Regions from separate parts of the Kitasatospora sp. NPDC059648 genome, predicted to be linked through region 3. Evidence: riboswitches for the same ligand, from Rfam matches in the RefSeq annotation. Region 3 holds a riboswitch; each other region holds the start of a gene.
The links. Region 3 has a riboswitch for S-adenosylmethionine ahead of ACFV1W_RS20905 (IclR family transcriptional regulator). Riboswitches for the same ligand answer to the same signal wherever they lie in the genome.
Positions count from the first base shown of each region.

Region 1: it holds a riboswitch for S-adenosylmethionine, as region 3 does, so the genes downstream of both, thrC (threonine synthase) here and ACFV1W_RS20905 (IclR family transcriptional regulator) in region 3, are expected to answer to the same signal.
Region 2: it holds a riboswitch for S-adenosylmethionine, as region 3 does, so the genes downstream of both, ACFV1W_RS11780 (aminotransferase class V-fold PLP-dependent enzyme) here and ACFV1W_RS20905 (IclR family transcriptional regulator) in region 3, are expected to answer to the same signal.

Region 1 covers NZ_JBHWDU010000001.1:65,086-74,528, reverse strand. Annotated here, with positions in the region: gene ACFV1W_RS00370 (ubiquitin-like small modifier protein 1) at 267-545, opposite strand; gene thrC (threonine synthase) at 572-1,852, opposite strand; SAM riboswitch class I at 1,870-2,005, opposite strand; gene ACFV1W_RS00360 (glucosyl-3-phosphoglycerate synthase) at 2,149-3,162, shown strand; gene ACFV1W_RS00355 (trehalose-6-phosphate synthase) at 3,448-4,914, shown strand; gene otsB (trehalose-phosphatase) at 4,901-5,725, opposite strand; gene ACFV1W_RS00345 (DUF3263 domain-containing protein) at 5,838-6,065, opposite strand; gene ACFV1W_RS00340 (cupin domain-containing protein) at 6,177-6,521, shown strand; gene ACFV1W_RS00335 (extracellular solute-binding protein) at 6,567-7,820, opposite strand; gene ACFV1W_RS00330 (ROK family protein) at 8,151-9,098, shown strand; gene nagA (N-acetylglucosamine-6-phosphate deacetylase) at 9,095-9,443, shown strand, end outside.
Region 2 covers NZ_JBHWDU010000014.1:56,670-66,112, reverse strand. Annotated here, with positions in the region: gene ACFV1W_RS11790 (rhomboid family intramembrane serine protease) at 1-509, shown strand, start outside; gene ACFV1W_RS11785 (Lrp/AsnC ligand binding domain-containing protein) at 513-794, shown strand; gene ACFV1W_RS11780 (aminotransferase class V-fold PLP-dependent enzyme) at 828-2,186, opposite strand; SAM riboswitch class IV at 2,239-2,356, opposite strand; gene trpD (anthranilate phosphoribosyltransferase) at 2,490-3,566, opposite strand; gene ACFV1W_RS11770 (hypothetical protein) at 3,685-4,110, opposite strand; gene ACFV1W_RS11765 (heme-copper oxidase subunit III) at 4,506-5,126, shown strand; gene ACFV1W_RS11760 (c-type cytochrome) at 5,314-6,123, shown strand; gene ACFV1W_RS11755 (Rieske 2Fe-2S domain-containing protein) at 6,132-7,184, shown strand; gene ACFV1W_RS11750 (cytochrome bc complex cytochrome b subunit) at 7,181-8,839, shown strand; gene ACFV1W_RS11745 (GntR family transcriptional regulator) at 8,944-9,315, shown strand; gene ACFV1W_RS11740 (Ig-like domain-containing protein) at 9,372-9,443, opposite strand, start outside.
Region 3 covers NZ_JBHWDU010000033.1:60,075-69,517, forward strand. Annotated here, with positions in the region: gene ACFV1W_RS20875 (flavodoxin family protein) at 226-942, opposite strand; gene ACFV1W_RS20880 (hypothetical protein) at 1,231-1,635, shown strand; gene ACFV1W_RS20885 (neuraminidase (sialidase)) at 1,738-3,345, shown strand; gene ACFV1W_RS20890 (DUF3995 domain-containing protein) at 3,436-3,990, opposite strand; gene ACFV1W_RS20895 (RNA polymerase sigma factor) at 4,206-4,712, shown strand; gene ACFV1W_RS20900 (hypothetical protein) at 4,709-5,203, shown strand; gene ACFV1W_RS20905 (IclR family transcriptional regulator) at 5,221-5,934, opposite strand; SAM riboswitch class I at 6,144-6,286, opposite strand; gene ACFV1W_RS20910 (class I SAM-dependent methyltransferase) at 6,378-7,163, opposite strand; gene ACFV1W_RS20915 (hypothetical protein) at 7,590-8,027, shown strand; gene ACFV1W_RS20920 (M1 family metallopeptidase) at 7,982-9,406, shown strand.

The DNA of each region.
Region 1 (9,443 bases), on a different contig from region 3:
ACATAGCGGACGAATTACCCAAATGCCCGCAGGAATTCTGACATCTGCCTGACATGTTTGACGGGCCGGTCCCAGCGTCCGGACACCCTCGGGCGAAGCGCCCCGCGAGCCGGGAGGGGACGCCCTTTTCCCAGCCGAGCCACACTCTACTCCGACTGGACCCGGAATATTCCCGCCGAAATGCAAGCGGCCGCCCGCGCGTACGGAGAGTGGAATTCCGTACGCACGGGCGGCCGCGGAGCGGGCCGGAACGGGCCGGGAACGGCTCAGCAGCCGCCGGCCACCGCCGGGATGATCGAAATGCTCGCGCCGTCCTTGATCTCGGTCGCCAGGCCCTCGTCGAACCGCACGTCGTCGTCGTTCACGTACACGTTCACGAAGCGGCGCAGCTTGCCGGTGTCGTCCAGGATGCGGGCGGAGATGCCCGCGTGGTTCTGCTCCAGGTCGGCGATGACCTCGGCCAGGGTGGCGCCCTCGGCGGTCACCTCGGCGGCGCCGCCGGTGTAGGTGCGCAGGATGGTGGGGATGCGGACGTTGGCGCTCATGGCTCTCCTAGCGGGAGTGGGGTGGTTCAGGCGGACGCGAGGCCGGCGGCGCGGAAGGAGTCCAGCGTCGGGCGGATCACGGTGGTCATCCCGGCCTCGGAGACGGCGTCCAGCGTCTTCAGGCCGTCGCCGGTGTTGATCGCGACGGTTTCCTTGGCCGGGTCCAGCTGCCCGGTCTCGACCAGCTTCTTCAGCACGCCGACCGTCACCCCGCCCGCGGTCTCGGCGAAGATGCCCTCGGTCCGGGCCAGCAGCCGGATCGCCGCCACGACCTCCGCGTCCGTGACGTCCTCGACCGCCCCGCCCGTCCGGCGGGCGATGTCCAGCACGTACGGGCCGTCCGCCGGGTTGCCGATCGCCAGCGACTTGGCGATGGTGTCCGGCTTCACCGGCCTGATCACGTCCCGGCCGGCCTTGAACGCGGCCGACACCGGCGAGCAGCCCTCCGCCTGGGCGCCGAAGATCCGGTACGGCCGGTCCTCCACCAGGCCCAGCTCGACCAGCTCCTGCAGTCCCTTGTCGATCTTCGTCAGCTGCGAGCCCGAGGCGATCGGGACGACGATCTGCTCCGGCAGCCGCCAGCCCAGCTGCTCGCAGATCTCGTACGCCAGCGTCTTGGAGCCCTCGCCGTAGTACGGCCGCAGGTTGACGTTGACGAAGCCCCAGCCCTCGCCGGCCGGGTCCCCGATCAGCTCCGAGCAGAAGCGGTTCACGTCGTCGTAGCTGCCGTCGATGCCGACCAGCTCACCGCCGTACACCCCGGCCATCACGACCTTGCCCTGCTCCAGGTCGTGCGGGATGAAGACGCACGAGCGGAACCCGGCCCGGGCCGCGGCCGCGCCCACCGCGCCGGCCAGGTTGCCGGTCGAGGAGCAGGACAGCGTGGTGTACCCGAACGCCCGGGCCGCCTCGATCGCGCAGGCCACCACCCGGTCCTTGAACGAGTGGGTCGGATTGCCGGAGTCGTCCTTCACGTGCAGCTGCGCGGTGAACCCGAGCTCCCGCCCCAGGTTGTCCGCCTTCACCAGCGGGGTCCAGCCGGGGTTCAGGTTGGGCTTCGAGGCCACGTCGGCCGGAACCGGCAGCAGCGGCGCGTAGCGCCAGATGGACGCGGGGCCGGACTCGATCCGCTTGCGCAGCTCCTCGGCGCCCTCACCGCCGAACTCGTAGGCGATCTCCAGCGGCCCGAAGCACTCCAGGCAGGCGAAGCTGGGGCCGAGCGGAAAGCGGGTGCCGCACTCCCGACAGGACAGCGCGGCGGCGGGGCCGAGGTCGACGGAAAAGGGTGCGGCGGTGTCGATAGCCATGATGGCGGAGGCCTCTCTCCTCATCTTCCCCGTGGCGCGGTCGCACCACGGGCCGGAATTGGCACCTGTCCCGCCGGGGCCTGTCGACGACAGCCGAGCGAGAAGGTTGCCGGGACGTCAACGGGCCGTTCCCTCAGTCCCTCTGGATGAGCATGTGAAGTTATGGTTCAGCGGCGACCCCGGCGTGCAAAGGTCCATCCGCTGTACGAAGACTGTATCCGAAGGCGTCCGCCCCGAAAGGGACCGTCCGCCAAGCGAGATGGCCCGTTCCACCCAGCCCGCCGAGGAGAGTCACCGTGCCCGCCGAACCGACCCCCGCACTCCTCCCGCAGGCGGCGTCCTGGCTCCGCCGCCGCTCGTGGAGCGCGGCCGACCGGCCGGTGCACACCCTGCTGGACGCCAAGCGGCGCACCGGCCGCACCGTCAGCGTCGTCCTCCCCGCGCTCGACGAGGAGGCCACCGTCGGCGACATCGTCCGCACCATCCGCCGCGAGCTGATCGAGCGGATCCCCCTCGTCGACGAACTCGTCGTGGTCGACTCCGGCTCCACCGACGACACCGCCGCCGTCGCCGCCGCGGCCGGCGCCCGGGTGGAGCACCGCGACGCGATCCTCCCCCGGCTGCCCGCCGTCCCCGGCAAGGGCGAGGTGCTCTGGCGCTCCCTGCTGGTCACCCGCGGCGACATCGTCTGCTTCGTCGACGCCGACCTGCGCGAGTTCGACCCGGCCTTCGTCTCCGGCATCATCGGCCCGCTGCTGACCGACGAGGAGATCCAACTGGTCAAGGCCATGTACGACCGCCCCCTGGAGACCGAGTCCGGCGCGATCGTCCCGGCGGGAGGCGGCCGGGTCACCGAACTCGTCGCCCGCCCCCTGCTCAACCTCCACTGGCCGGAACTCGCCGGTTTCGTCCAGCCGCTCGGCGGCGAGTACGCGGCCCGCCGCTCACTGCTCGAACGGCTGCCCTTCCCCACCGGCTACGGCGTCGAACTCGGCCTGCTGGTCGACGCGTTGGACCTGGCCGGACTGGACGCCCTGGCCCAGGTCGACGTCGGCGTCCGGCACCACCGCCACCAGGACGGCCAGGCTCTCGGCCGGATGGCCGCCACCATCTACCGCACCGCCCTGGAACGCCTCGACCGCACCCACCGCCTCAAGGCCTCCGCCGACCTCGTCCACCCCCACCTCACCCAGTTCACCCGCGACCCGGAAACCCGCTCCTTCGCCGCCCACACCCACCCCGTGACGGCCCTGGAGCGCCCCCCGATGCGCACCGTCCCCGAATACGCGAAGCGCCGCACCGACGGGTGACGGACCCGAGCAGTGCGGCTGCTGCGGTTTCGCCGGTTGCCCCGGCGGTTGGTTTGCGATGTCCGCCAACCGGCAACATCCCCACCGTGACTCCTCCGCCTCGCGACGACAACGCAGTCCTCGCCGAGGAGGCTTCCCCCTCGGCCCCTGCGGATCCTCACGACGGCCAAGCCCTGAACGCTGCGTCCTGCAGGTCTCCGACTGTACGGCTGCGCCGCCCTCCGCTCCGCCGTACGCTCGAATTCCGCCCTAACGGGTGAACGGGCAGACCCAAAAAGAGGACTCATGGCCGATTCATCGACCGAATGTTCGAGTGCGACCGGCACCGCCCCCGTCCTGGTGGCCTCCAACCGGGGACCGGTGTCGTTCAGCACCGCCGCCGACGGCACGCTGACCCTGCGCCGGGGCGGCGGGGGGCTGGTCTCCGGCCTCTCCGCGATCGCCGACCCCCACGCCGTCTGGGTCTGCGCCGCCCTCGGCGACGCCGACCGCCGAGCCGCGGGAGAAGCCCCCGACGGCCGCCTCGACCTCGCCGGGCACGACGTCGGCGGCCAGGCCGTACGGATGCTGGGCATCGACCCGCAGACCTTCGCCCGCGCCTACAACGGCGTCGCCAACTCCACCCTGTGGTTCGTCCACCACCTGCTCTACGCGACCCCCACCGCGCCCTCCTTCGACGCCGACTTCCGCACCGAATGGGCCGCCTACCAGGCGTACAACGGCGCCTTCGCGGACGCCCTGGCCGCCGAAGCCGCCCCGAACGCCGCGGTCCTGGTCCAGGACTACCACCTCTCCCTGACCCCGGCCCTGCTCCGCGCGGCCCGCCCCGACCTGCGGATCGGCCACTTCTCCCACACCCCCTGGGCCCCGCCCGAGTACTACCGGCTGCTCCCCGACGACGTCGGGCGCGCCGTCCTCACCGGCATCCTCGGCGCCGACCGGGCCGGCTTCCTCACCGAACGCTGGGCCCGCTCCTTCGCCGCCTGCTGCGAGGACCTCCTCGGGGCCACCGTCGACCACGAGCAGCTCACCGTCACCCACGAGGGCCGCACCACGCACCTCGGCGTCCACGCCCTCGGTGCCGACGCCGACTTCCTCCGCGAGCGCGCCCACCGCCCCGACGTCGACGAACGCCTCGCGGCCCTGCGCACCGCCGTGGGCGACCGCCGCACCATCGTCCGGGTCGACCGCACCGAACTGAGCAAGAACATCGTCCGCGGCCTCCAGGCCTACCGGCACCTGCTCCGCACCCGCCCCGAATGGCACGACCGGGTGGTGCACATCGCCTTCGCCTACCCCTCCCGCACCGACCTCGCCGAGTACCGCGACTACACCGCCGCGGTCCGGCGCCTCGCCGACGAGATCAACGACGAGTTCGCCACCCCCACCTGGCAACCCCTGGTCCTGCACGTCAACGACGACTTCCCGCGTTCCCTGGCCGCCTACCGCCTCGCCGACGTGGCACTCGTCAACCCGATCCGGGACGGCATGAACCTGGTCGCCAAGGAGGTCCCCGTGGTCTCCGACCACGGCTGCGCCCTGGTGCTCTCCCGCGAGGCCGGCGCCCACGCCGAGCTGGGGAACGACGCCCTCACCGTCAACCCCTACGACGTCATCGCCACCGCCGAAGCCCTGCACGCCGGACTCGCCATGAGCCCGGAGGAACGCGCCGACCGCACCAAGCGCCTCGCCGCCGCGGCCACCGCGCTCCCCCCGCAGCAGTGGTTCCTCGACCAGCTCAACGCCCTCTGACCGCCTCCCCCAGGGCACTCAGCAGCTCCACCACACCCTCGGGCCCGTCGACCACCAGATCCGCCCGGTCGGCCAGCTCGCGCACCGGCGCGTCCCCCACCGCGCCGGCACACACCAGCAGCCCGGCCAGCCCCTGCCCGCGCAGCTTCTCCACCGCGGCGAAGGCCGCGACATCCCCCAGGTCGTCCCCCGCGTACAGCACCGACCGCGCCCCGCGCTCCCGCAGGAACCCGGTCAGCGCCGCCCCCTTGTCCACCCCCGGCGGCCGCAGCTCCAGCACCAGCCGCCCCGGCTCCACCACCAACCCGTACTCGGCGGCCAACTCCCCCACCGGAGCCCGCAACAGCTCCAACGCCTCCTCCGGCGCCCCCGTCCGCCGGGTGTGCACCGCCACCGAGCGCCCCTTGTCCTCCACCCACGTCCCCTCGGGCGCCCCCACCCGCGCCAACACCCCCGGCAACGCCACCCGCACCCCCGCCACCCCCGGATGCACCTCCGGCGCCGTCACCACGCCCCCTTCCCACCGCTCGGCCCCGTAGTGCCCCAACACCACCAGCCCCGGCACCCCCGCGAACCCCCCGAACTCCGCCGCCACCTCCGCAGGCCGCCCGGTCACCACCACCACGGCCCCCACCACGGCCGACAACCCCCGCAACGCCCCCACCACCCCCGGATGCGCCCGCGCCGCCCCCGGATCCGCCACGATCGGCGCCAAAGTCCCATCGAAGTCGAGCGCGACCACCGCCTCCCCCGGCCCCGCCAGAATCGCCCTCAACCCATCCCGCCCGGCATCAGTGGCCGGCACGAACATCTCCTGAAAACCCATACCACCCCCCATACCCCCATCCCCGGCCCACCCACGCGGTCGGCGCCCCCGCCTCCTCCCGCGCGCCCACCACCCACCTCCCCACCCCCACTCCTCGTCAACGAGCCGCCCGCCGCCCCTCCCGGACCCGCCGCAACCGATTCACCAACACCGGAGCGAAGGCCAAAGCCTCCTCCCGGTCCAACAACCCGTTCAGCACCTGGTAGTACCGAGTGGAGGAGAGCCCCAACTCCTCCCGGATCGCCCGCTCCTTGGCCCCCGCCGTCCGCCACTGCCGCCCCTCCAGCGCCAGCACCGCCCGGTCCCGCTCACTCAGCTCACCCACCGAAAACACCTCCGCGCATCCCCCACGGACCTACGGAGTGTCATTCTCCCGCCGAACCCCGACACACTCTGCGCCCCGCACACCCGCCCCCGCCGCACTACGGTCGCCCTCATGACGAGCTTCGCCCTGAACATCCCCGCCGCCGACCTCACCCCCGAACCCCTCGACCCGTCCCAGGTCGTCTCCGGCACGCCCGAGGTGACCGGGAAGGTCCTCTCCGAGTCCCCCGACGGCCGCCAGCTCCGCGGCATCTGGCAGATCACCCCGGGCGTGGTCACCGACGTCGAGGCGGACGAGATGTTCGTGGTGCTCAGCGGCCGGGCCACCATCGAGGTCGAAGGCGGCCCGACCCTGACCGTCGGCCCCGGCGACTGCGCCGTCCTGCGCGAGGGCGACCGCACCACCTGGACGGTCCACGAGACCCTCCGCAAGGCCTACGCGATCACCCTCCCCTGACCGAAACCGGACCGGCCGAAACCGGCCGAAACCGGTCCGGGTCCGCTACTGCTTCCGGACCCGGGCCGCCTCCTTCACCGCCGCGTCCTGCAGCCCGTCGAGCACCTGCTTCGGATCCCCGGTCACCGCCTGCGCGATCCCCGCCTTGATCCGGTTGCTGACCTCGCCCCAGGCCGGGTCCCCGAACGGGTAGAAGCTCGCGTTGGACAGCCCGACCGCGAACTGCTTGAGGTCCGCGTGCTTGGGGTCCGAGGACATCTGGCTGAAGGCGTCCTGGGTGACCGGCAGCAGGTTGTACTGCTCGTCGAACTTCAGCTGGTAGTCCTTGGTGTACACGAAGGACAGGAACTTCTTGATCTCGTTCCTGTGCCCGTTGGCCTTGAACGCCATCATCCAGTCCGCGACCCCGAGGCTCCCGGTCCGCCCGACGCCGTCCTTCTTCGGGATCGACGCCGTCCCGAACTCGATGTTCCTGGCGGACGCCATCCGCAGCAGCGTGGGGTGCCCGTTGAGCATCGCGACCTTCCCGGCCGCGAAGTCCTGGAACACCGGCGTGCGGTTCATCTTGCCGGGGTCCGGGTACGTCAGCCCGGTGCTCACCAGGTTGTTCTTCAGCCAGCTGAACGTCGCCTGGTTCTGGTCGCTGTCGATGGTGTAGTTGCCGACGTCGTCGGACAGGCTCCCGCCGCCGCTCAGCGTCCACAGCATCGACTCTGCCGGCGCCTCCTCGGGCCCGAGCGGCAGCCCGTAGGGGGTGACCCCCGGCACCTTGGCCTTGATCTTCTCGGCCGCCGCGCGGAGCTCGTTCCAGGTGGTCGGCGGCTGGGTGATCCCCGCCTGCCGGAAGACCGCCTTGTTGTAGAAGAGGACCCGCGAGGACGACACGAACGGGATTCCGTACTGGGTGCCCAGCACCTGCCCGGCGTGCGAGAAGTTGTCCATGAACTTGGCCTGGGCGTCCATGGAGAGCACGTCGGCGGCCGGGTACAGCCGGTCCGCCGCGACCTGGTCCGCGAACCCGCCGGTCTGCAGCAGGTCCGGCGCCTTCCCGGCCGCGATCATGTCGTCGACCTTCCTGCCGATGTCGGTCCAGCTGTCCACCTCGACCTGGACCTTGATGCCGGGGTTGGCCGCCTCGAAGGCCTTGGAGACCTCGTCCCAGTAGTGCTTGGAACTGGTCTCGGCGTTCTCCCCGTAGTCCGCGGCGACCAGTTTGAGCGTGACCGGCCCGTTGCCCTGCCCGCTGCACGCGCTGACCGCGGTGAGCACCAGTGCTCCGGCCAGCGCCGTTCCGAGCACACGGATGGAAACGTGGGCGCGCCTGTCCAACGCGGGTACCGCCTTCGGGGGAAATACGGCCGGATGAGGGAAATCCGGCAGGGGGGAGCACAAGACTGCCAAATCGTTCGTCCACTGGTCCACACCACTCGGCCGATCCCGCCGAGTAGTTACCGAAGTGCCCCGTTCCGTTGCACGATGCGCAACAAAGGGTGAACGGAAGCCCTCGCGCGCACCCTGGCGCAGGCCCGCACACCCCCCGCGGCAGAGACAAAGCTCACCCAGTATGGACCAGACCAATCCGGCAACTGGACTAGACCTCTTCTACCCGACCAAGGGAAACTGTCCTCCGTGAAGCACGTCATCGCACTCGATGTAGGCGGCACCGGCATGAAGGCCGCGCTGCTCGCCCAGGACGGCTCCGTGCTGTTCGAAGCACGCCGGCCGACCGGGCGGGAGCACGGCACCGACGCCGTCGTCACCACCATCCTCGACTTCGCCGCCGACCTGGCCGACGAGGGCCGCGCCCGCTTCGGCGTCGCTCCGGCGGCGGCCGGCGTGGCCGTCCCCGGCACGATCGACGAGAGGAACGGGATCGCGATCTTCTCCGCCAACCTCGGCTGGCGAGACCTCCCGATGCGCAAGCTGCTCGGCGAGCGTCTGGCCGCCCCCGGCGGCCCCGCGATGCCGGTGGCGCTCGGCCACGACGTGCGGTCGGGCGGCCTGGCCGAGGGCCGGCTCGGGGCCGGCCGGGGCGTCGACCGCTTCCTGTTCATCGCCCTGGGCACCGGCATCGCCGGCGCCATCGGCATCGACGGCCGGATCGAGGCCGGCGCCCACGGCTACGGCGGCGAGATCGGCCACGTCGTGGTCCGCCCGGGTGGCCCGCAGTGCGGCTGCGGAGCCCGCGGCTGCCTGGAGACGCTGGCCTCGGCCTCCGCCGTCTCCCGCGCCTGGGCCGCGGCCAGCGGCGACCCCGATGCCGACGCGGCATCCTGCGCCGCCGCGGTGGACGCCGGGGACGGCCGCGCCCGGGCGGTCTGGCAGGAGGCGGTCGAGGCCCTGGCGGACGGCATCGTGCTCGCCCAGAGCCTGCTCGACCCGGCCACGGTGATCGTCGGCGGCGGGCTGGCCGAGGCCGGTGACACGCTCTTCACCCCGCTGCGCACGGCGGTCACCGAGCGCCTGACCTTCCAGATGCCCCCGAAGGTCGTACCAGCCATGCTCAAAGACACCGCCGCGTCCCTGGGAGCGGGTCTGCTCGCCTGGGACCTGCTCTCGTTGGAGGTGACCGCGTGACCACCGCGGACCGTGACCGTACTGCCCTGTCCGGCGCCCGCCTGGTCCTGCCCGGCGGCGTCGTCGAAGGAGGCCGCCTCGCCGTCCGGGGCCCGCGGATCGCCGCCATCACGAGCGGGGGCACCGAGCCGGGCGACCTCGACCTGACCGGCCACACCGTCGTGCCCGGCTTCGTCGACCTGCACGTCCACGGCGGCGGCGGCGCCTCCTACGCCTCCGGCATCGCCGAGGAGGCCCTCCTCGCCGCCCGCGCCCACCTCGAACACGGCACCACCACCACGATGGCCTCCACCGTCACCGGCGAGATCGACGACGTCGCCCGCCAGGCCGCCGTGCTCTCCGAAC
Region 2 (9,443 bases), on a different contig from region 3:
CCGCCCTCACCGGGCTGTTCCTGCACGCCGGCTGGCTGCACCTGCTGGGCAACCTGCTCTTCCTCCATGTCTTCGGCCCCACCGTCGAACGGCGGATCGGCCGGACCAGGTACCTCCTCTTCTACCTGGCCGCCGGGAGCCTCGCCTCGTACGGCTTCGCGCTCGCCGAGGCGCACTCCCCCGGCTCCACGCGGGTCCTGATCGGCGCCTCGGGCGCGATCTCCGCCGTGCTCGGGGCGTACCTGCGCCTGCACCCGCGGGCCAGGGTGACCACCCTGGTGCCGCTGCTCCTCTTTCTCCCGCTGCGCTTCCCCGCCTGGCTGGTGCTCGGCCTCTGGTTCGCCCTGCAGTGGTGGTCGGTGCACTCGGCCGGTCCCGGAGTGGCCTACCTGGTGCACGTGATCGGCTTCTCGGCCGGCTTCCTCTACGCCTGCACCATGGTCGGACACCCCCCGAGACGCCCCGGTCGAGGCCCGATACGCTGGCCGCACCCCACGAAGGAGCGCTGAACAGTGATCACCGCCATCGTCCTGATCAAGACCAGTGTCGACCGCATCCCGGAGATCGCCGAGGCCATCGCCGCGATCGAGGGGGTCAGCGAGGTGTACTCGGTGACCGGCGGCTACGACCTGGTGGCGATGGTCCGGGTGCGCCGCCACGACGACCTGGCCGAGGTCATCCCGGGCCGGCTGAACAAGGTCCCGGGCGTGGCCCACACGGAGACCCAGATCGCCTTCCGCACCTACTCCCAGCACGACCTGGAAGCGGCCTTCGCCCTCGGCCTGGACGAGTAGTCCCGCCCTGGAGCGTGTCTTTCCGATCACGCCCTAGCGGCGGCTGTCGGCGACGCAACGGCCGCCCTCGTTGCGGTAGTTCCACGCTGCGCCGTCGGTGACCAGCTCGCGGACGGCGGTCAGGAATCGCTCGACGTGCTCGTCCGGCGTACCGGCCCCGAAGCTCACCCGGATCGCGTTCAGGCTGCGCTCCCCCGGGAGCGAGGGCTCCGGCGCCCCGCACTCGGACGGCGCCACGTCCTCGTCCCCGAGCAGCGTCCGCACCAGCGGGTGGGCGCAGAACAGCCCGTCGCGCACCCCGATGCCGTACTCGGCGGACAGCGCGGCCGAGAAGTGCGAGCTGTTCCAGCCCCGGACGACGAAGGACAGCACCCCCACCCGGGCGGAGCCCTCGCCGAACAGGTTCAGCACCTTGACCTCCGGGATCTCCGCCAGCCCCGCCGTCAGCCGATCGACCAGCTGCCGCTCCCGGGCCTCCAGCGCGTCGAAGCCGGCCTCGGTCAGCGCCCGGCAGGCCGAGGCGATCGCGTAGGCGCCGATGACGTTCGGCGAGCCGGCCTCGTGCCGGGCCGGGCCGGTGTGCCACTGCACCGCCACCGAGCCGTCCGGCTCCCGGGCGACCGTCCGGGTCGCCCCGCCGCCGGCCAGGTACGGCTCGGCCGCGTCCAGCCAGTCCGCCCGCCCGGCCAGCACCCCGGCGCCGAACGGGGCGTACAGCTTGTGGCCGGAGAAGGCGATCCAGTCCACGCCCAGCTCGCGCACCGAGACCCGGTGGTGCGGGGCCAGCTGGGCGGCGTCCAGCACCACCCGGGCGCCGTACCGGTGCGCGGTCTCGGTCAGCTCGGCCACCGGCCACAGCTCGCCGGTCACGTTTGAGGCGCCGGTGACGCACAGCAGCTTCGGCCCCTCGGGCGCCGCGGCGAGCGCCGCCTCCAGCGCAGCCACCGCCTCGGCCCGCGAGCGCGGCGCCCGCAGGTAGCCGACCTCCAGCCCGGCGTGCGCCCAGGGCAGCAGCGAGGCGTGGTGCTCGGTCTCGAAGGCGAACACCCGGGTGCCGGCCGGCACGGCCGAGGCCAGCAGGTTGAGCGAGTCGGTGGTGGCGCGGGTGAAGACCACCTGGTCGCCCTCGCGCAGGTCGAGGAACTCGGCGACGGTCCGGCGGCTCTGCTCGAACAGGTCGGTGGACAGCTGCGAGAGGTACCCGGCGCCCCGGTGCACGCTGCCGTAGTACGGCGCGTAGGCGGCGACGTCGTCCCAGACCCGCTGGAGCGCCGGCGCGCTGGCCGCGTAGTCGAGCGCCGCGTAACCGACCTTCTCTCCGCTGGCGAGCGGCACCTGGACGTCGTGGCCGAGGACGGCGAGCGGAGCGTGGAGATCGAGGGAGACGGACATGAGGGTGCACTCCTTCTAGGGGTGAGGGACCCCGGGAGTGCTCGTCGTCCGGTGTCCGCGCTTGTCGCACGGACGGTTTGCCCGGCGACCCGGTCCTCACCCAGGGCACCCCGCCACGGACGGAGGGTTGCCGGACAGCCAGCTGGGGCTTCGCGCTGTCACTCATGACCTGGCGAAGACTCTAGGTCGGGTCCGTCGGACGGTCAAACAGGTATCCACCATCCGGACGGTGTTCTCGCCCGCCCACCTCCGGAGCGCTCGGACCCGGCGCCGACGCATCGGCCCGGGCCCTCAACCACCGCCTCAGATCCGGCTGGTGGCCTCCGACCAGCGCCGCAGCAGGTCCTGCGCCGCGCCCGAGTCGATCGCCTCGGCCGCCCGGACCATGGCGGCCGCGAGCTGCTCCGTCAGCGGCGCGTCGCCGAGGTCCATCGCGACCAGCGCCGCCGCCGTGTTCAGCAGGACGGCGTCCCGCACCGGCCCGCGCTCCCCGGCCAGCAGCCGGCGCGCGACCTCGGCGTTGTACGCGGCGTCGGCCCCGCGCAGCGTCTCGATGCCGACCAGCTCGATGCCGACGTCCCGCGGATCGAAGGCGGTCTCGGTGACCAGCCCGTCGCGCACCACCCACACCCGCGAGGTGGTGGTGATGGTCAGCTCGTCCAGCCCGTCGTCGCCGCGGAACACCAGCGCCGTCGCCCCGCGCCGGGCCAGCACGCCCGCGATCAGCCCGGCGAGCCGGGTGTCGAAGCAGCCGATGGCATGCGAGGTGACCTTCGCCGGATTGGTCAGCGGGCCGAGGATGTTGAAGGCGGTCGGCACGCCGAGGTCGCGCCGCGCGGTGGCCGCGTGCCGCATGGAGGGGTGGAACTTCGCCGCGAAGCAGAAGGTGAGCCCGACCTCCTCGGCCACCTCGGCCACCCGCCGGGCCGACAGGTCGAGTGCCACCCCGAGTTTCTCCAGCACGTCCGAGGAGCCGCTGGAGGATGAGGCGGCCCGGTTGCCGTGCTTGACCACCTTCGCCCCGGCGGCGGCCGCGACGATCGCCGACATGGTGGAGATGTTGACGGTCTTCGCCCGGTCGCCACCGGTGCCGACGATGTCGACCGCCGGGCCGGGGATGTGCAGCGGCTCGGCGTGTTCGTACATCGCGTCGACCAGACCGGCGATCTCGTCGACCGTCTCGCCCTTGGCCCGCAGCGCCACCATGAACCCGGCCACCTGGACGGGGGACGCCTCGCCGCTCATGATCCGGTCCATCGCCCACGCGGTGGAGGAGCGGTCGAGGTCCTCCCCCTTCAACAGCGCCGCCAGGAGGTCCGGCCAGGTGCGGACCACCTGCGCGGGGTCGGTACCACCGTTCGCAGGGTTCACGTTCACCATGGCTGACTCCAGCTGTTGTCGGTTCCCCCGCGCCGGGGGACGTCCGTACGGATGGAGCCAGCCTATCGAGCGGCGGGGCGCCCGGCCCCGGCCCTCTCCAGGAGTGAGACGACAGCGCTCAGCGTGCGACCGGGGCCCGCTTCTCCAGCCGGGCCCGCAGCAGGGTGGCGACCGCTCCGGCCAGCGCCACCGGGTCGACCGGGTGGGAGATCGCGGCGTCGGCCCGGCTCCAGGCGGCGAGCCAGGAGTCCTGCGGCCGGCCGATCAGCACCAGCACCGGCGGGCAGCCGTAGATCTCGTCCTTGAGCTGGCGCCCGAGGCCGAGCCCGCCGGCCGGGACCGCCTCGCCGTCCAGCACGCAGAGGTCGATGCCCCCCTTCTCCAGTGCCTTGATCACCGCGGGGGTGGTCGCGCACTCCAGATAGGACAGCTCCGGAAGATCCTCGGCGGGCCGGCGGCCGAGTGCCGTCAGCACCTGCTCGCGGGTGTTGCGGTCGTCGCTGTAGACGAGGACGGTGAGCGTCTCGTCGGTCGTGTACGCCATGGGCCCTGCTCCCTCAAGTGTGATCCGGACCACGTTCACCTGACCCGGATGCTACTCCCGTTTCCCCCGTCGCCGGTCCCCCTCGCGCACGTTCCTCCCCGAGCCGCCCCGCCGACGGCTCACCCACCCGGAGGACGGCCCGTCACCCGGACCCCGCCGGTCCACCCGGACGGCGGACGCGGCACCCTCTCCCCTACACCCGGCACTGCGCCGCCCGTGCGACGACGCACCGGGCAAGGGGGTGGCGGGCCCGCCCGAGGAACCGTCAGAAAAGGGACACGCCGCTGCTCAGCCCCCGTGCGGGCACCCCGTCGCCCTCCAAGCGGGCATACCGCACGCACCGGACACTCCGAGGGACACCCCCCGACGTGAAGACGGAATAAGGGACCGACATAATGTCCGTCGTGGCGACAGCAACAGCAACAGAAACCGGGCACGCGCACGGATCGGTCAATCGACCGAACATGGTCAGCGTCGGAACGATCGTCTGGCTCAGTTCCGAGCTGATGTTCTTCGCGGCGCTCTTCGCGATGTACTTCACGCTCCGCTCCGTCAAGGGAGCCGAGTTCTGGGCCGAGAAGGCGCACGCCCTCAACGTGACGTTCTCCTCGATCAACACCACGATCCTGGTGCTCTCCTCGCTCACCTGCCAGCTCGGCGTCTTCGCCGCCGAGCGCGGTGACGTGAAGAAGCTCCGCGCGTGGTTCGCCCTCACGTTCTTCATGGGCGCGATCTTCATCGGCGGCCAGGTCTACGAGTACACCGAGCTGGTCAAGAACGACGGCCTCTCGCTGTCCTCCGACCCGTACGGCACGGTGTTCTACCTGACCACCGGCTTCCACGGTCTGCACGTGACGGGCGGTCTGATCGCCTTCCTGCTGGTCCTGGGACGGACGTACGCAGCCAAGCGCTTCACGCACGAGCAGGCCACCGCCGCGATCGTCGTGTCCTACTACTGGCACTTCGTCGACGTCGTGTGGATCGGCCTGTTCGCGACCATCTACCTGATCAAGTAACCAGCTGATCAGGTCGCTGGCCACCGGCTGCGGCCCCCGCCCTCACCGGCGACGGGCCGCTTCTGCCGGTGCCGACGCTCCCACCGACCGACCGCGCGCGCAGCCTTGGACAGGCAGCCTCGTGCCGGCCAGACCGGCCGCCGGGTGCACCCACCAGTCGACCAGATCCTGACACCGGGGTTATTCCGTGAAAAAGCTCTCCGCACGACGGCGCCACCCATTGGCGGCGCTGGTCGTCCTACTTCTCGCCCTGGCGGCAACCGGGGGGCTGTACGCCGCGTTCGCGCCCGCCGACAAGGCGCAGGCCGACGTCGCCGCGCAGTCGCTCGCGATCGATGAGGGCAAGAGGCTCTTCGCCGTCGGCTGCTCCTCCTGCCACGGCATCAACGGCCAGGGCAGCAGCGAGGGTCCGAGCCTGGTCGGCGTCGGCACCGCCGCCGTCGACTTCCAGGTCGGCACCGGCCGCATGCCGGCCCAGCAGCCCGGCGCCCAGGTGCCGCGCAAGCCGAAGATCTACACCCAGAGCGAGATCGACCAGCTCGCCGCGTACATCGGTTCGCTCGGCCCCGGCCCGATCGCGCCGAAGCCGGAGCAGTACAACTCGACCGACCCCCAGGACATCTCCAAGGGTGGCGAGCTGTTCCGCACCAACTGCGCCCAGTGCCACAACTTCGCGGGCCAGGGCGGTGCCCTCACCAAGGGCAAGTACGCCCCGTCGCTGGAGGGCGTGGACGCCAAGCACATCTACGAGGCCATGCAGACCGGCCCGCAGAACATGCCGTCGTTCCCGGACAGCACCATGCCCGAGGAGCAGAAGAAGCAGATCGTGGCCTTCGTCCGCCACACCACCAACGATGAGCCCAACCCCGGCGGTCTCACCCTGGGCAGCCTCGGTCCGGTGACCGAGGGTCTGTTCGGCTGGATCTTCGGCCTCGGCACGCTCATCGCGGTCGCGATCTGGGTCGCCGCCCACACCACCAAGGCCAAGAAGTCATGAGCCACGACATGTCAGAAGAGAAGCTCCCGGAGCCGCACGGCTCCGCCGGCGAGGTGGCCGAGCACGGCAACCCGTTCGCCGACCCGGGCCTGCCGGCCCACGAGCCCCGTCGCACCGACATCGACGAGCGGGCCGCCAAGCGGGCCGAGCGCCAGGTCTCGCTGATGTTCGTGGTCTCGATGCTCGCCACCATCGGCTTCATCGCCTCGTACGTGGCCATCGACCCGGACAAGATCGTCTACATCTTCCCGCTGGGTCACGTCAGCGCGCTGAACTTCGCGCTCGGCCTGACCCTGGGCGTCGCGCTGTTCATGATCGGCGCGGGCGCGGTCCACTGGGCCCGCACCCTGATGTCGGACGTCGAGATGCCGTCCGAGCGTCACCCGATCGAGGCCTCCGACGAGGTCCGCAACGACGTCATCGAGCAGTTCAAGACCGGTGCCGCCGAGTCGGGCTTCGGTCGCCGCAAGATGATCCGCAACACCCTCATCGGGTCGATGGCGCTGGTCCCGCTCTCCGGCGTGGTCCTGCTCCGCGACCTGGGCCCGCTGCCGGAGAAGAAGCTCCAGGAGACGGGCTGGAAGGAGGCGACCCCGGCCAAGCCGCTGGCGCTCGTCAACATGAGCACCATGCAGCCGATGAAGCCCGAGGACCTCGTGGTCGGCTCGCTGACCTTCGCCATGCCGGAGGGTCTGAGCACCCACGACGAGGACTTCCAGCAGCGCATCGCCAAGGACGCCCTGATGCTGGTGCGCATCGCGCCGGAGGACATCAAGGACGACAAGTCCAAGGACCTGGGCTTCGAGGGGATCCTCGCCTACTCCAAGATCTGCACCCACGTCGGCTGCCCGATCAGCCTGTACGAGCAGCAGACCCACCACGCGCTCTGCCCCTGCCACCAGTCGACCTTCGACCTGGCGGACGGCGCGCGCGTCATCTTCGGCCCGGCCGGCCACCCGCTGCCGCAGCTGAAGATCACCACTGACGACAAGGGCAACCTGGTCGCCACCGGCGACTTCGAGAAGCCCGTCGGCCCGAGCTTCTGGGAGCGTGCTCGATGAGTAGCGCGAGCAGCACCACGACCGGTGCCGCCAAGCCCTCCAGCACGCGTGCCAACCCCGCCAACAAGTGGGAGGCCGCGGCTGACTGGACGGACGGCCGGCTGGGGATCTACTCCCTCGCCAAGGCCAACCTGCGCAAGATCTTCCCGGACCACTGGTCCTTCATGCTGGGCGAGATCTGCCTCTACACCTTCGTCATCATCATCCTGACCGGTGTCTACCTGACGCTGTTCTTCAAGCCGTCGATGGCCGAGGTCGTCTACAACGGCTCGTACGTGCCGCTCAAGGGCATCGGGATGTCCGAGGCGTACGCCTCGACGGTGGACATCAGCTTCGAGGTCCGCGGCGGTCTGCTGATCCGCCAGATCCACCACTGGGCCGCCCTGGTCTTCGTGGCCGCGATGCTCGTGCACATGATGCGCGTGTTCTTCACCGGCGCGTTCCGCAAGCCGCGTGAGATCAACTGGGTCTTCGGCTTCCTGCTGCTGGTCCTGGGCATGTTCGACGGCTTCTTCGGCTACTCGCTGCCGGACGACCTGCTGTCGGGCACCGGTATCCGCTTCATGGAAGGCGCGATCCTCGCCGTCCCGCTGGTCGGCACCTACATCCAGATGTTCCTGTTCGGGGGCGAGTTCCCCGGCCACGACATCGTGCCGCGGTTCTTCACCATCCACGTCCTGCTGATCCCGGGCATCATGCTCGGCCTGCTGGTCGCGCACCTGATCCTGGTCTTCTACCACAAGCACACCCAGTGGGCGGGCCCGGGCAAGACCGAGAAGAACGTCGTCGGCATGCCGCTGATGCCGGTCTACATGGCCAAGGCCGGTGGCTTCTTCTTCCTGGTCTTCGGCATCATCGCCGCCATCTCGGCGATCGCCACGATCAACCCGATCTGGGCGTACGGCCCGTACCGCCCGGACCAGGTGTCGACCGACGCCCAGCCCGACTGGTACATGGGCTTCTCCGAGGGCCTGATCCGCGTCATGCCGGGCTGGGAGATCAGCCTGTGGGGCCACACCCTGAACCTGGGTGTCTTCATCCCGCTGATGATCTTCCCGCTGGTGCTGGTCGCGATCGCGGTCTACCCGTTCATCGAGGGCTGGATCACCGGCGACAAGCGCGAGCACCACATCCTGGACCGCCCGCGCAACGCCCCGGTCCGCACCGCCCTGGGTGCGGCCTGGATCAGCCTGTACCTGGTCCTGCTGATCGGCGGTGGCAACGACCTGTTCGCCACGCACTTCCACCTGTCGCTCAACTCGATCACGTACTTCGTGCGCACCGGCTTCTTCGTGGTGCCGGTCATCACCTTCATCATCACCAAGCGCTGGTGCCTCGGCCTGCAGCGCCGTGACAAGGAGAAGGTGCTGCACGGCCGCGAGACCGGCGTCATCAAGCGCCTGCCGCACGGTGAGTACGTCGAGGTGCACGCCCAGCTGCCGCAGAAGGACCTGCACACGCTCACGGCGCACGAGCAGAACCAGCCGATCGAGCTGCCGGCCCAGACGGACGAGAACGGCGTGGCCCGCAAGGCCGGCGCCCTCACCCGCACCCGGGCCAAGCTCTCCCGCGGCTTCTACGGCGAGGGCAGCCAGATCCCCAAGCCCACCGCCGAGGAGCACCACGAGATCACCAGCGGCCACGGCCACCACTGATCCCGTACGCACCCCCGCGTCACCCCGAGGGCCGCTGACCAGAGTTCATCTGGTCGGCGGCCCTCGGGCTTTCTCGTACCCGCAACCGCTTCCAGGAGCCATCCGTGCAGCTGTCCGTCGACCCCGCCGCCGCCACTCCCCCGTACGAGCAGATCCGCGCCCAGATCGCCGAGCAGGCCCGCTCCGGCGCCCTGCCGACCGGGCTGCGGCTGCCCACCGTACGGGCCCTGGCCGAGGAACTGGGGGTGGCCGCCGGGACGGTCGCCCGGGCCTACAAGGAGCTGGAGGCGGACGGCGTGGTGGAGACCCACGGCCGGCGCGGCACCCTGATCGCCGCCACCGGGGACGCCGCCCACCGGCTGGCCGCCGAGGCCGCCACCGAGTACGCCGAACGCGCGAGCCGGCTGGACCTGTCCCACGCGGACGCCCTGGCCGCCGTCGTCACCGCCCTGGCCGTGGCCTACCCGGAGGCCTGACCCCGGGCGGTACCGGCGCTGCGGGGCACCCCCGCCACCGCGGGGAAGGGGCGGCCTCAGAGCTCGGGGCGCATCATCCCGACGGCCGGGGCCTGGGCGGCGGGGGCCGTGGTGCTGAGGGGCTTCCC
Region 3 (9,443 bases):
CGACCTCCCCGACCAGCGAGCCGTGATCGTTGGCAGTCAGACGGTCAAGGCCCACGTCTCCCGAATTCTGATCAAACTGAGCCTCCGCGACCGCTCCAAGCGGTCGCCCACGCCCAGGTGAAATCACGACTCACCGTCATGAACGTCCGGATGCGGGGCCAGAAGCTACTGTCGCGTTTCTTGCCATGGCCGCGTACGAGAGGCTTGCGCCCCCGTTCAGGCAGGTCATCGGTGTTCGGGGTTCTCGAAGTCGAAGCGGCAGCCGGCGTCCCACTCCGAGCGCTGGTTGCCGTACGCCGGGATGCCGCCGGCGTCCTTCAGCATGCGGGCCAGGTCGAGCTGGTTCCAGGTCATGAAGGTGGTGTTGCGGTTGGTGAAGTCGTTGTCCGGGCCTCCCGACCCCTCGTCGAGGTACGAGGGGCCCGGGCCTGCTTCGCCGACCCAGCCGGCGTCGGCCTGCGGCGGGATGGTGTAGCCGAGGTGCTGGAGGCTGTAGAGGACGTTCATCGCGCAGTGCTTGGCACCGTCCTCGTTGCCGGTGATCAGGCAGCCGCCGACGCGGCCGTAGTAGGCGTACTGGCCTTCGGAGTTGAGGATCGAGGAGCAGGCGTAGAGCCGCTCGATGACCTTCTTCATCACGGAGGAGTTGTCACCGAGCCAGATCGGGCCGGCCAGGGTGAGGATGTCGGCGGCCATCACCTGGGAGTAGATGACCGGCCAGTCGTCGGTCTCCCAGCCGTGTTCGGTCATGTCCGGCCAGACGCCGGTGGCGATGTCGAGGTCGACGGCGCGCAGGACGTCGACCTGGACGCCCTCGCGCTGGAGGATGCCGGTGGAGACGTCGATCAGGCCCTGGGTGTGGCTGCGTTCCGGGGAGCGCTTGAGGGTGCAGTTGATCACCAGGGCGCGCAGGTCGCGGTACGACGTCGTCGGGTCCGACACGGCTCCTCCTTCGGCGGGCGGGGGCGGGCGGGAGGCCGATCGGGTGGCGGGCTCCCGGGCACAGCTCACCAGGCCGGTCCGGTGCGCGCTCGCGGAGCTGGGCCGGTCGCCTGACGGCGGGCGCCACCGGGATCCGCGGCGGCACGGCACGGCACCGCCACCTGCCCGCGCCGGAGCCCGTCGATGTCACGGTGATGGGTCCCGGGGCTTCGGGCGGGCAACCCCTGTCCGACCGAACGCCTGGTCAGCAGCGTGAACTCGCCCGCACCCGTGGCGCCGAGGGGACGAGTGACCGCCATGATCGCGCTGACCGCTACCAGCCTGCCCGTCGACGTGCCGGACATCGACGTCATGGACATCGACGTGGACGTCGACCTCGCCCTGGCGGGTGACGCCGACCCGGACCTCCCGGCCACCGTGGTCCGGATCAACGCCTGGCGTCCGGACTCCTACGACCTCGGCGTGCTCTACGACGACGCCAAGGAATTTAGATGTCTGACGTACACTCAAATACCCGAAGCGAACCTGCACTTGGTCCGTGCGGGGCGGCGGGTGGCGGCGGTCTTCTACCGCGGGAAGGCGGGCGGTAAACCCCCTCACACCGGAGGGTTGCCGCACCGGAGGCCGGGCGGGTGGTGTCGGAATGGTAAGAAGCGTGTCCCGACCGTTGGTGGGACTCCCGTGCCTGGATAGACTCGCGCGGCCGACCGAACGCCAACTCCGGTTCGGTACCGGAACAGCGCAGCACCACCCAGGACACCAGGCAGTCTGCCGCCGACGACCATGGGGGTCTCCATGCAGTTCCGCACCAGAGCATCGCTCGCCACCGCGACCGCAACGTTCGTCCTCGCCGCCGTCGCGGGCGGCGCACCGGCCGGTGCGAGCACGGCCGATGGCAGCACGGACGGCGCGAGTGCGGCCCGCCCGCCGCTCGCCCTGATCTCGCCCGGCGATCCGTACGCCACCTGCGACCTCTCCGCGGACGGCCCGGGCACCAACCACCCCTCCGCCGAGGACGAACCGTACGCCGCCTCCAATCCGCTCGACCCGGCCGAAACGATCACCATCTACCAGCAGGACCGCTGGTCCAACGGCGGTGCCCGGGGCCTGAGTTCGAGCTACACCACGGACGGGGTGCACTTCACCCAGACCGCGCTGCCGTTCACCCACTGCGCGCCGGGCGGCCTGGCCTACCAGCGGGCCTCCGACGGCTGGGTGAGCTTCGGCCCGGACGGCACCGCCTACGCCAGCGCCCTGCTCTTCGACGCCACGACGCCGCGCAGCTCGGTGGCGGCGGCCACCTCCACCGACGGCGGCCGCAGCTGGCAGCACGTCAGCGAGTTGATCAGCGACAACGACCCGGCGATCACCGACGACAAGAACGCCGTCACGGCCGACCCGGTGCACCCGGGCGTCGCCTACCAGGTCTGGGACCGGATCGACCAGCTCAGCAGCCCGGCACCCTACTTCGACGGGCCGGGCTACATCTCCGTCACCCGCGACCACGGCCGAACCTGGAGCCCGGCGGAACCCTTCGTCGTCACCAGCACGACGCCCAACACCCAGACCATCGGCAACCAGATCGTGGTCGACCCGCGGACCGACACGCTGTACGACTTCTTCGACTCGATCACCTTCACCGACGGGACCGCCACCACCGTCAGCGACGTGCACTTCGGCATGGTCACCTCGACGGATCAGGGGCGGACCTGGAGCCAACCGGTCCGGGTCGCCGCCGACACCTCCGTCCCCGAGGTCGACCCGAACGCGCCCACCGACGCCACCAAGTCGCTCCGGGGCGGCGCCGGACTGCCGAGCGTGGCCGTCGACCCGCAGACCGGCGAGCTCTACCTCGCCTACGAGGGCTCGGAGACCACCGGCGGCCGGTACGACGCGATCCAGCTGGTGCACTCCACGGACGGCGGCCGGTCCTGGAGCGGCCCGACCCGGATCAACCAGGCCCCGGGCGCCCCCGCGTTCACCCCGTCCATCACCGTGACCGCCGACGGCACCGTCGCCGTCAGCTACTACGACCTGCGCTACCTCACCCCGGGCGACACCACCACCCTGCCCACGGCCGCCTGGCTGCTCAGCTTCCCGCGCGGCGGCGAGGACAGCCCGGTCGAGCGGCAGATCTCGCCGGTCTTCGACTGGCTCCAGGCGCCCTTCGCGGGAGGCCACTTCCTCGGCGACTACCAGTCACTGATCAACGACGGCCGCCGGATCCGCCCGGTGATGGTGACCGCCAACGACGCACAGCCTCTGAACTCCACCGATGTGTACAGCGGCCGCTTCCAGCCCGGCACCCTGCGCAGCCCGGCCGCCGGCACGCCGAGCGCGCAGGCCGCGCGCGCCGCGGCGCCCGTCGCCGCCCCGCGCTCCGTCCAGCACCTGCGGCGCTGACCCGGGCGGGCGGGTCGCACGGACGGCGTCCCGTGGCTCCCGCCGACTTGAGGCGGACCGCGGGACGCCGTCCGTCCGGGTTCGGGAGACTCAGGCCCGCACCGCCGTGCCTGCAGACGCCGTGCCCGCAGGCGTAGTACCCCCAGATGCCGTGCCCGCTGGCTCCGTCTCCGCAGGCACCGTCTCCGCAAGCACCCTCTCCGCGGCTGCGACCTGCCAGGCCGCCCGCCCGAGCACCAGGCACAGCGGGGTGTAGAGCAGCAGGTTGAGCCAGTAGAAGGTGTCGCCGGGGTCCGCCCAGGCGCCGGTCACCCACACCAGTCCGACCGCACCGCGGACGAGCAGTCCGCAGGCCACCGCCCGGCTCCCCCAGCGCGGCAGCAGGGCGGGCAGCCGGCGGCCCAGAGCCGGCAGCCGCCCGCCGCGGACCAGCACCAGCGCCGCGCCCGAGAAGAGCATCCCCGCGAGCGGTACCAGCCCCTGCGGGGTGAACGGCACCTGGGTGTTGAGCACCAGCTGCGAGAGCCGGGTGGTGCCGGCCACCGGCCAGGTGCGCCCGGTGGCCCAGTACAGGTGGACCAGGCCGTCCACCGCCAGCACCGCTCCGACCGCGGTGGACCTGCTGCTGATCTTCGTCGACTTCATACCGTCACCTCACGGGGTCTCAGGACGCTCGGACACCCGAAGGAGCACCCCGCCGACCGAACCGTTCCTGTGACGAGGAACACTGCACCGGGCAAGATCCGCAGGGAACGTTTCGCCGCTCCGGGCCCTCCCTCTACGGATCCCGGACCCCCCGGATCCCGGTCGCTGACCGACGACCGACGACCGACAGCAGAGCAGAGAGCGGAGACAGCACCATGCAGGAGCCACCGCCCGGCCTTGCCGAGCTGGTGAGAGCCGCCCAGGGCGGCGACCAACTCGCGGTCGGCCGACTGCTGGACCTGATCACCCCGTACGTCCGGCGGCTCTGCGGCCCGATCGCACTCGACGACGGCGCCGACGCGACCCAGGAGGCGCTGATCGTGGTCTTCCGCAAACTGCGCCAACTCCAGGATCCCGAAGCGCTGTACGGCTGGGTCCGGGCCATCGCGGTGCGGGAGGCGGTCCGGTGCGCCAACCGGGCGGCACGCTCGCGGCCGGCCGAACTCGGCGAAGTCCCCGCGCCCGGCGACCCCCAACTCGCCGCGGACATCCGCGACGTGCTCTCCCGGCTCTCCCCCGGGCACCGCGCCGTACTGCTGATGCGCGACCTGGAGGGGCTGGACGAACGTCAGACCGCGGCGCTGCTCGCGGTCGCGCCCGGGACGGTCAAGTCCCGGCTCTCCCGGGCCCGACTCAGCTTCCGAAAGGCGTGGCAGCAGTGACCGACACCCCGATGCCGCAGTGGCCCGTCGCCGACTTCGACCCGGTCCGGCGGCTGCACGTGATCGCCGCGACCGCGCCGGGGGCGGCCCGGATCGGCGAGACCGTCCTCGACGCGCCGTTCGAGCGGGTCTGGGCGCTCGCCCAGGACCTGGAGCGCACGATGCCGCTCTGGATCCCCGACGTCCGCACGGTGCGACTCGTCCGCCCCGCACCTTCCGGTTCGCTGTCGGCGGCTTCGCTCCAGGCCCGGATCCACGGCCGCACCCGGCTCCGGGCGGCGTTCAGGATCGACCTCGCACCCGGCTGGTGCCTGATGCAGAGCCGCCTGGTGCTCGGCGGGATGGCGGCCCGCCCGGAGAGCGACCGCACCACCCGCTTCGCCTTCCTGGGCGGCCTGCGGTTCCCCGGCGCGCGCCTCCTCGCCCCGGCGCTGCGCCCGTTCACCGGGGATCCGCTGGCGCGGTTCGCCGCCCTGCTCGACGAGGAGTAGGGACACCGGGCTGCCGGTCAGGACCGGTGCAGGGCCTCGGTGAGCCGGGCCGCCGCCTCGACGACGGCCTGGGACAGCCGGGCGCCGGGGTGGCGGGTGAGCCGTTCGATCGGACCCGAGACGGACACCGCCGCGACCACCCGGTTGGACGGGCCGCGCACGGGTGCGGACACCGAGGCCACCCCGGGTTCGCGCTCGCCGATGGACTGGGCCCAGCCGCGGCGCCGTACACCGCTCAGCGCGGTGGCGGTGAAGCGGGCGCCCTGGAGGCCGCGGTGGAGGCGCTCGGGCTCCTCCCAGGCCAGCAGGACCTGGGCCGCGGACCCGACCTTCATCGGCAGGGCGAGGCCCACCGGGACGGTGTCGCGCAGCCCGAAGAGGCGCTCGGCCGCCGCCACGCAGATCCGCACGTCGCCCTGCCGGCGGTAGAGCTGGGCGGTCTCGCCGGTGAGGTCGCGCAGTTGGGTGAGGACCGAGCCGGCCGCTGCCAGCAGGTGGTCCTCACCGGCGGCCGCCGAGAGCTCGGCGAGTCTCGGACCGAGGACGAACCGGCCCTGCGTGTCCCTGCCGAGCAGGCGGTGGTGTTCCAGCGCGACGGCGATCCGGTGGGCGGTCGGCCGCGCCAGGCCGGTGGCGTCGACGAGTCCGGCCAGGGTGGCCGGACCGGCCTCCAGGGTGCCGAGGATCGAGGTGATCTTGTCGAGCACGCCGACGCCGCTCGTGTTCTCCACGTTCTCCATGGACGGGTACTCCAGTCTCGAATCCCGTGGGCCGCGGGTTGGTCCGGCACACGGGCGCTCCGGTGGGGCGGGGAGCGGGGTGGTCAGCGAGGACAGGCCTGCGGAAGCGGCCGATTACCTGCGCCGGACACGAGACGGGTACGCGAAAGGGCCTGGGCGGGAAGCGCCCGGGCGAAGGACAGCACAGAGAGCACCGTGTCTCCTCATCTTTCCCGCGCCACGTTGGCGACAGGCCGGAGTTGGCACTGATCCCGGACGGCACGGCGCGTACTTCGGACGCCGGATCGAACGGGGAGTTGCCGGGGCTTCGTAGGGCCGGTCCCTCCACCCCTCTGGATGATTCGCGACGAACCATACAAGACTTCCCGGGCGCCCCGCCAAACTTCTCCCCGGACCGCACACCCCGCGCCCACCCGACCTCGGCGAGGGGCCGGTCACGCCCGGGCGCGGCGGACGATCAGCATGTCCTGGGAGTGGCCGATGGCGTAGCCGCCGTCGGGCCGGGCGAAGTGCTGCCGGACGTAGGCGGTGAGGGCGCCCCTGGTCGGGCGGGCGTCGAGGGTGACGAGGTCCGCGACGTTGACCATGAACTCGGCGACGTCGACGGCTTCGGCGAGGTGGGACGTGCGGTAGTGGAGGGCGAGGGTCTCCAGGGCGTAGCCGTGGGACGGGTGCCGGACGCGCAGGCGGTCGAGGAGGGGACGCAGGTCGTAGTGGACGCCGGTGAAGTGGGCGGCCATCCGCATGCAGGGGCTGTCAGGGTTCTGCAGGACGACCAGGAGGACGCCGCCGGGGGCCGTCCAGTCCAGGGCGCGGGTGACGGTGGGGAACCAGTCCGGTTCCGGGACGTAGTAGAGCACGTGGGAGAGGTGGACCAGGTCGCCCGGCTCGGGCGGGGCGGCGCGGTCCAGCGGTTCGGGGAGGAGCAGGGCGTCCGGGCAGGCCGCGGTGAGCTTCTCACGCATGGCCGCGCTCGGCTCGACGGCGATCGTGCGGTCGAAGTACCGGGCCAGGTACGCGGTGGTGCGGCCGTCCCCGGCGCCGAGGTCCAGCAGGACCCGGCGGCGCGGGAGGGAGGCGGCGATCTCGCCCAGCCGGGCATGGGTGCGGGGCTTCTCGTCGGTGCCCGCGAGGAAGAGGTCGAAGGCCCGGCGGTAGTCGTCGCCCGAGGTCTCCAGTACGCGGACCGGATCCGTGTCGGCGGTCGTCGGCTGCTCCATCGGGCGGCCCCCTCCTGTGGTGTGCGGTCGGCGCTCGGCCCGGGTCGGCGCCCATTGCAGCCCGGCACGGCGCCTGCGGCGTGCAGGGACGTTCCTGCCCGCGTGTTGCGGGCACGGCAAGGTGACCGGGCCGATGCCTGGGCCGCCCTTCGTCAATCCGCCGACGACCAACTTCACCTGGTGGGGTGGTTAGCAGTCGCTGATGCGGGCGGGTTCGGGACGGTGACCTCGTGACAGGAGTGACCGCGGCGCCCTGCGGCGCTCCCGGTGGGCCGGTGCTGCTCCTGGTGGACGACCGGTCGGGGTGAGCGGACTGCCGGCGAGACCGACCACCTTCTGCAACCCGAGCGAGCCGCGCCAGGACGTCGCCCACCGCTTCGCGCGGCTGGCCCGACTGCCCACCTGAGCGGTCGACAGGTCAGGTGGGTGCGCGACGTCTACCGGGGCACCCGGCCCGACCTCCACTACGCCGCGCGACGGTGCGCGGGGAGCCTGCTGCTGCCGCTGCCCCGCGCGGGCACGGTCCGGCGGATCACTCCTCCGGAGGAGCTGGTGCGTGTCCCCTGGGTGGTCGAGGCCGTTCTCAAGATCGGTGTCGGCGACTCGGTCGCCGCCCGGCGGGCCTCGGACAACGCCTCGGGGTACGTCCGGGTGGTGGGCGACTCGATCGAGGAGGTGGAACGGCGGCTGCGCGAGGTGCTCGGCATGTTCACCGTCGAGCTCGGCGCGCCGCCCGCCGGACCGTCCGCCGCCGCCCCGCCCGGCACCACCCCTGCTCCTCCCCACCGCTCCCTCATCCAACGACAGGAGACCACGGCGTGCGACGCCTCCACCCCCTGTTCGCCGTCCTCGCCATACTGCTGACGGCGGCCACCGCCCCACCCGGCCATGCCACTGCCGCTGCCGCTGCCACTGCCACGGCCACCGACCCGACGCGCACCCCCGGCACCCCCGCCTACACCGTCGCTCTGAGCAGCGACACCACCGGCGCACACTGGCGCGGCCACGAGCGGATCACCTTCAGCAACGTCTCGCCCGAGCCCCTCGGCGAGGTGTACCTGCGCCTCTGGGACAACTTCCGCGGCGGCTGCGCGAACCCGTCCGTCCGGGTGACCGGTCTGAACGCCACCCAGACCGTCCAGGCCACCCGAAGCACCCCGAACACTCCGAACGCCCAGGACGTCCAGGACGCCAAGGACCACTACGAGGTCAACTGCACCGCCCTGCGCGTCCCCCTCCCCCGCCCGCTGCCCCAAGGGACCTCCGGCACCGTCGAGTTCGACCTCTCCGTCGACGTCCCGAGCGGCATCGACCGCTTCGGCCGCGACGGCGCCTTCAGCTTCGTCGGCAACGCCCTGCCCGTCCTCGCCGTCCGCGACCAGGCCGGCTGGCACCTCGACCCGTACTCGGAGCTCGGCGAGTCCTTCTACGGCTTGAGCTCCGACTTCGCCGTCACCCTCGACCACCCCACCGACCTGCTGGTCCCCGCCACCGGCGCCGCCGTCGACGCCCCCGGCGGGCCCGGCCGTACGGTCACTCGGATCGGCGCCCGCAAGGTCCGCGAATTCGCCTGGGCCGCCGGCCCGTTCAGCCGCATCGAGGGCCGGTCCGCGGACGGCGTCCGGATCACCGTGTACTCGGTCGCCGACATCGCCCCCAAGGACGCCCAGGACATGCTGAACCTGTCCCTGCGGACCATCGACGCCCACTCCGCCCGCTACGGCGCCTACCCGTACGGTGACCTGGCGCTGGTGCTCGACAACCGGTTCGACTTCGCCGGCATGGAGTACCCGGGCTTCGTCCTCGACTGGATCCGGCCCTCCGCCGTGATCCACGAGTTGGCACACCAGTGGTGGTACGGCATCGTCGGCGACGACCAGTACCGCGCGCCCTGGCTGGACGAGTCCTTCGCCGAGTACGCCATGGCCGTCGCCATGGGCGACACCGGCGAGGGCTGCACCGCCAGGACGCCCTGGCGGACCGCGGACGAGCGCCTCACCAACCCGATGAGCTACTGGGACACCCACCCGGACCGCTACGTGCCGGTCATCTACGACCACGGCTCCTGCGCCCTGCACGAACTGCGCCGCCTCATCGGCGCGGACACCATGGCCACCCTGCTGCACGACTACGCCCGCGCGCACTGGTACGGCGTCTCCACCACGGCCGACTTCAAGGCCGCCGCCCAGGCCGCGACCTCCGTCGACCTGACGCCCTTCTGGCGCGAGCACCGCATCGACTGAGCCGCACGGCAGTCCGATATTCGGTGGCCCGTCCCTT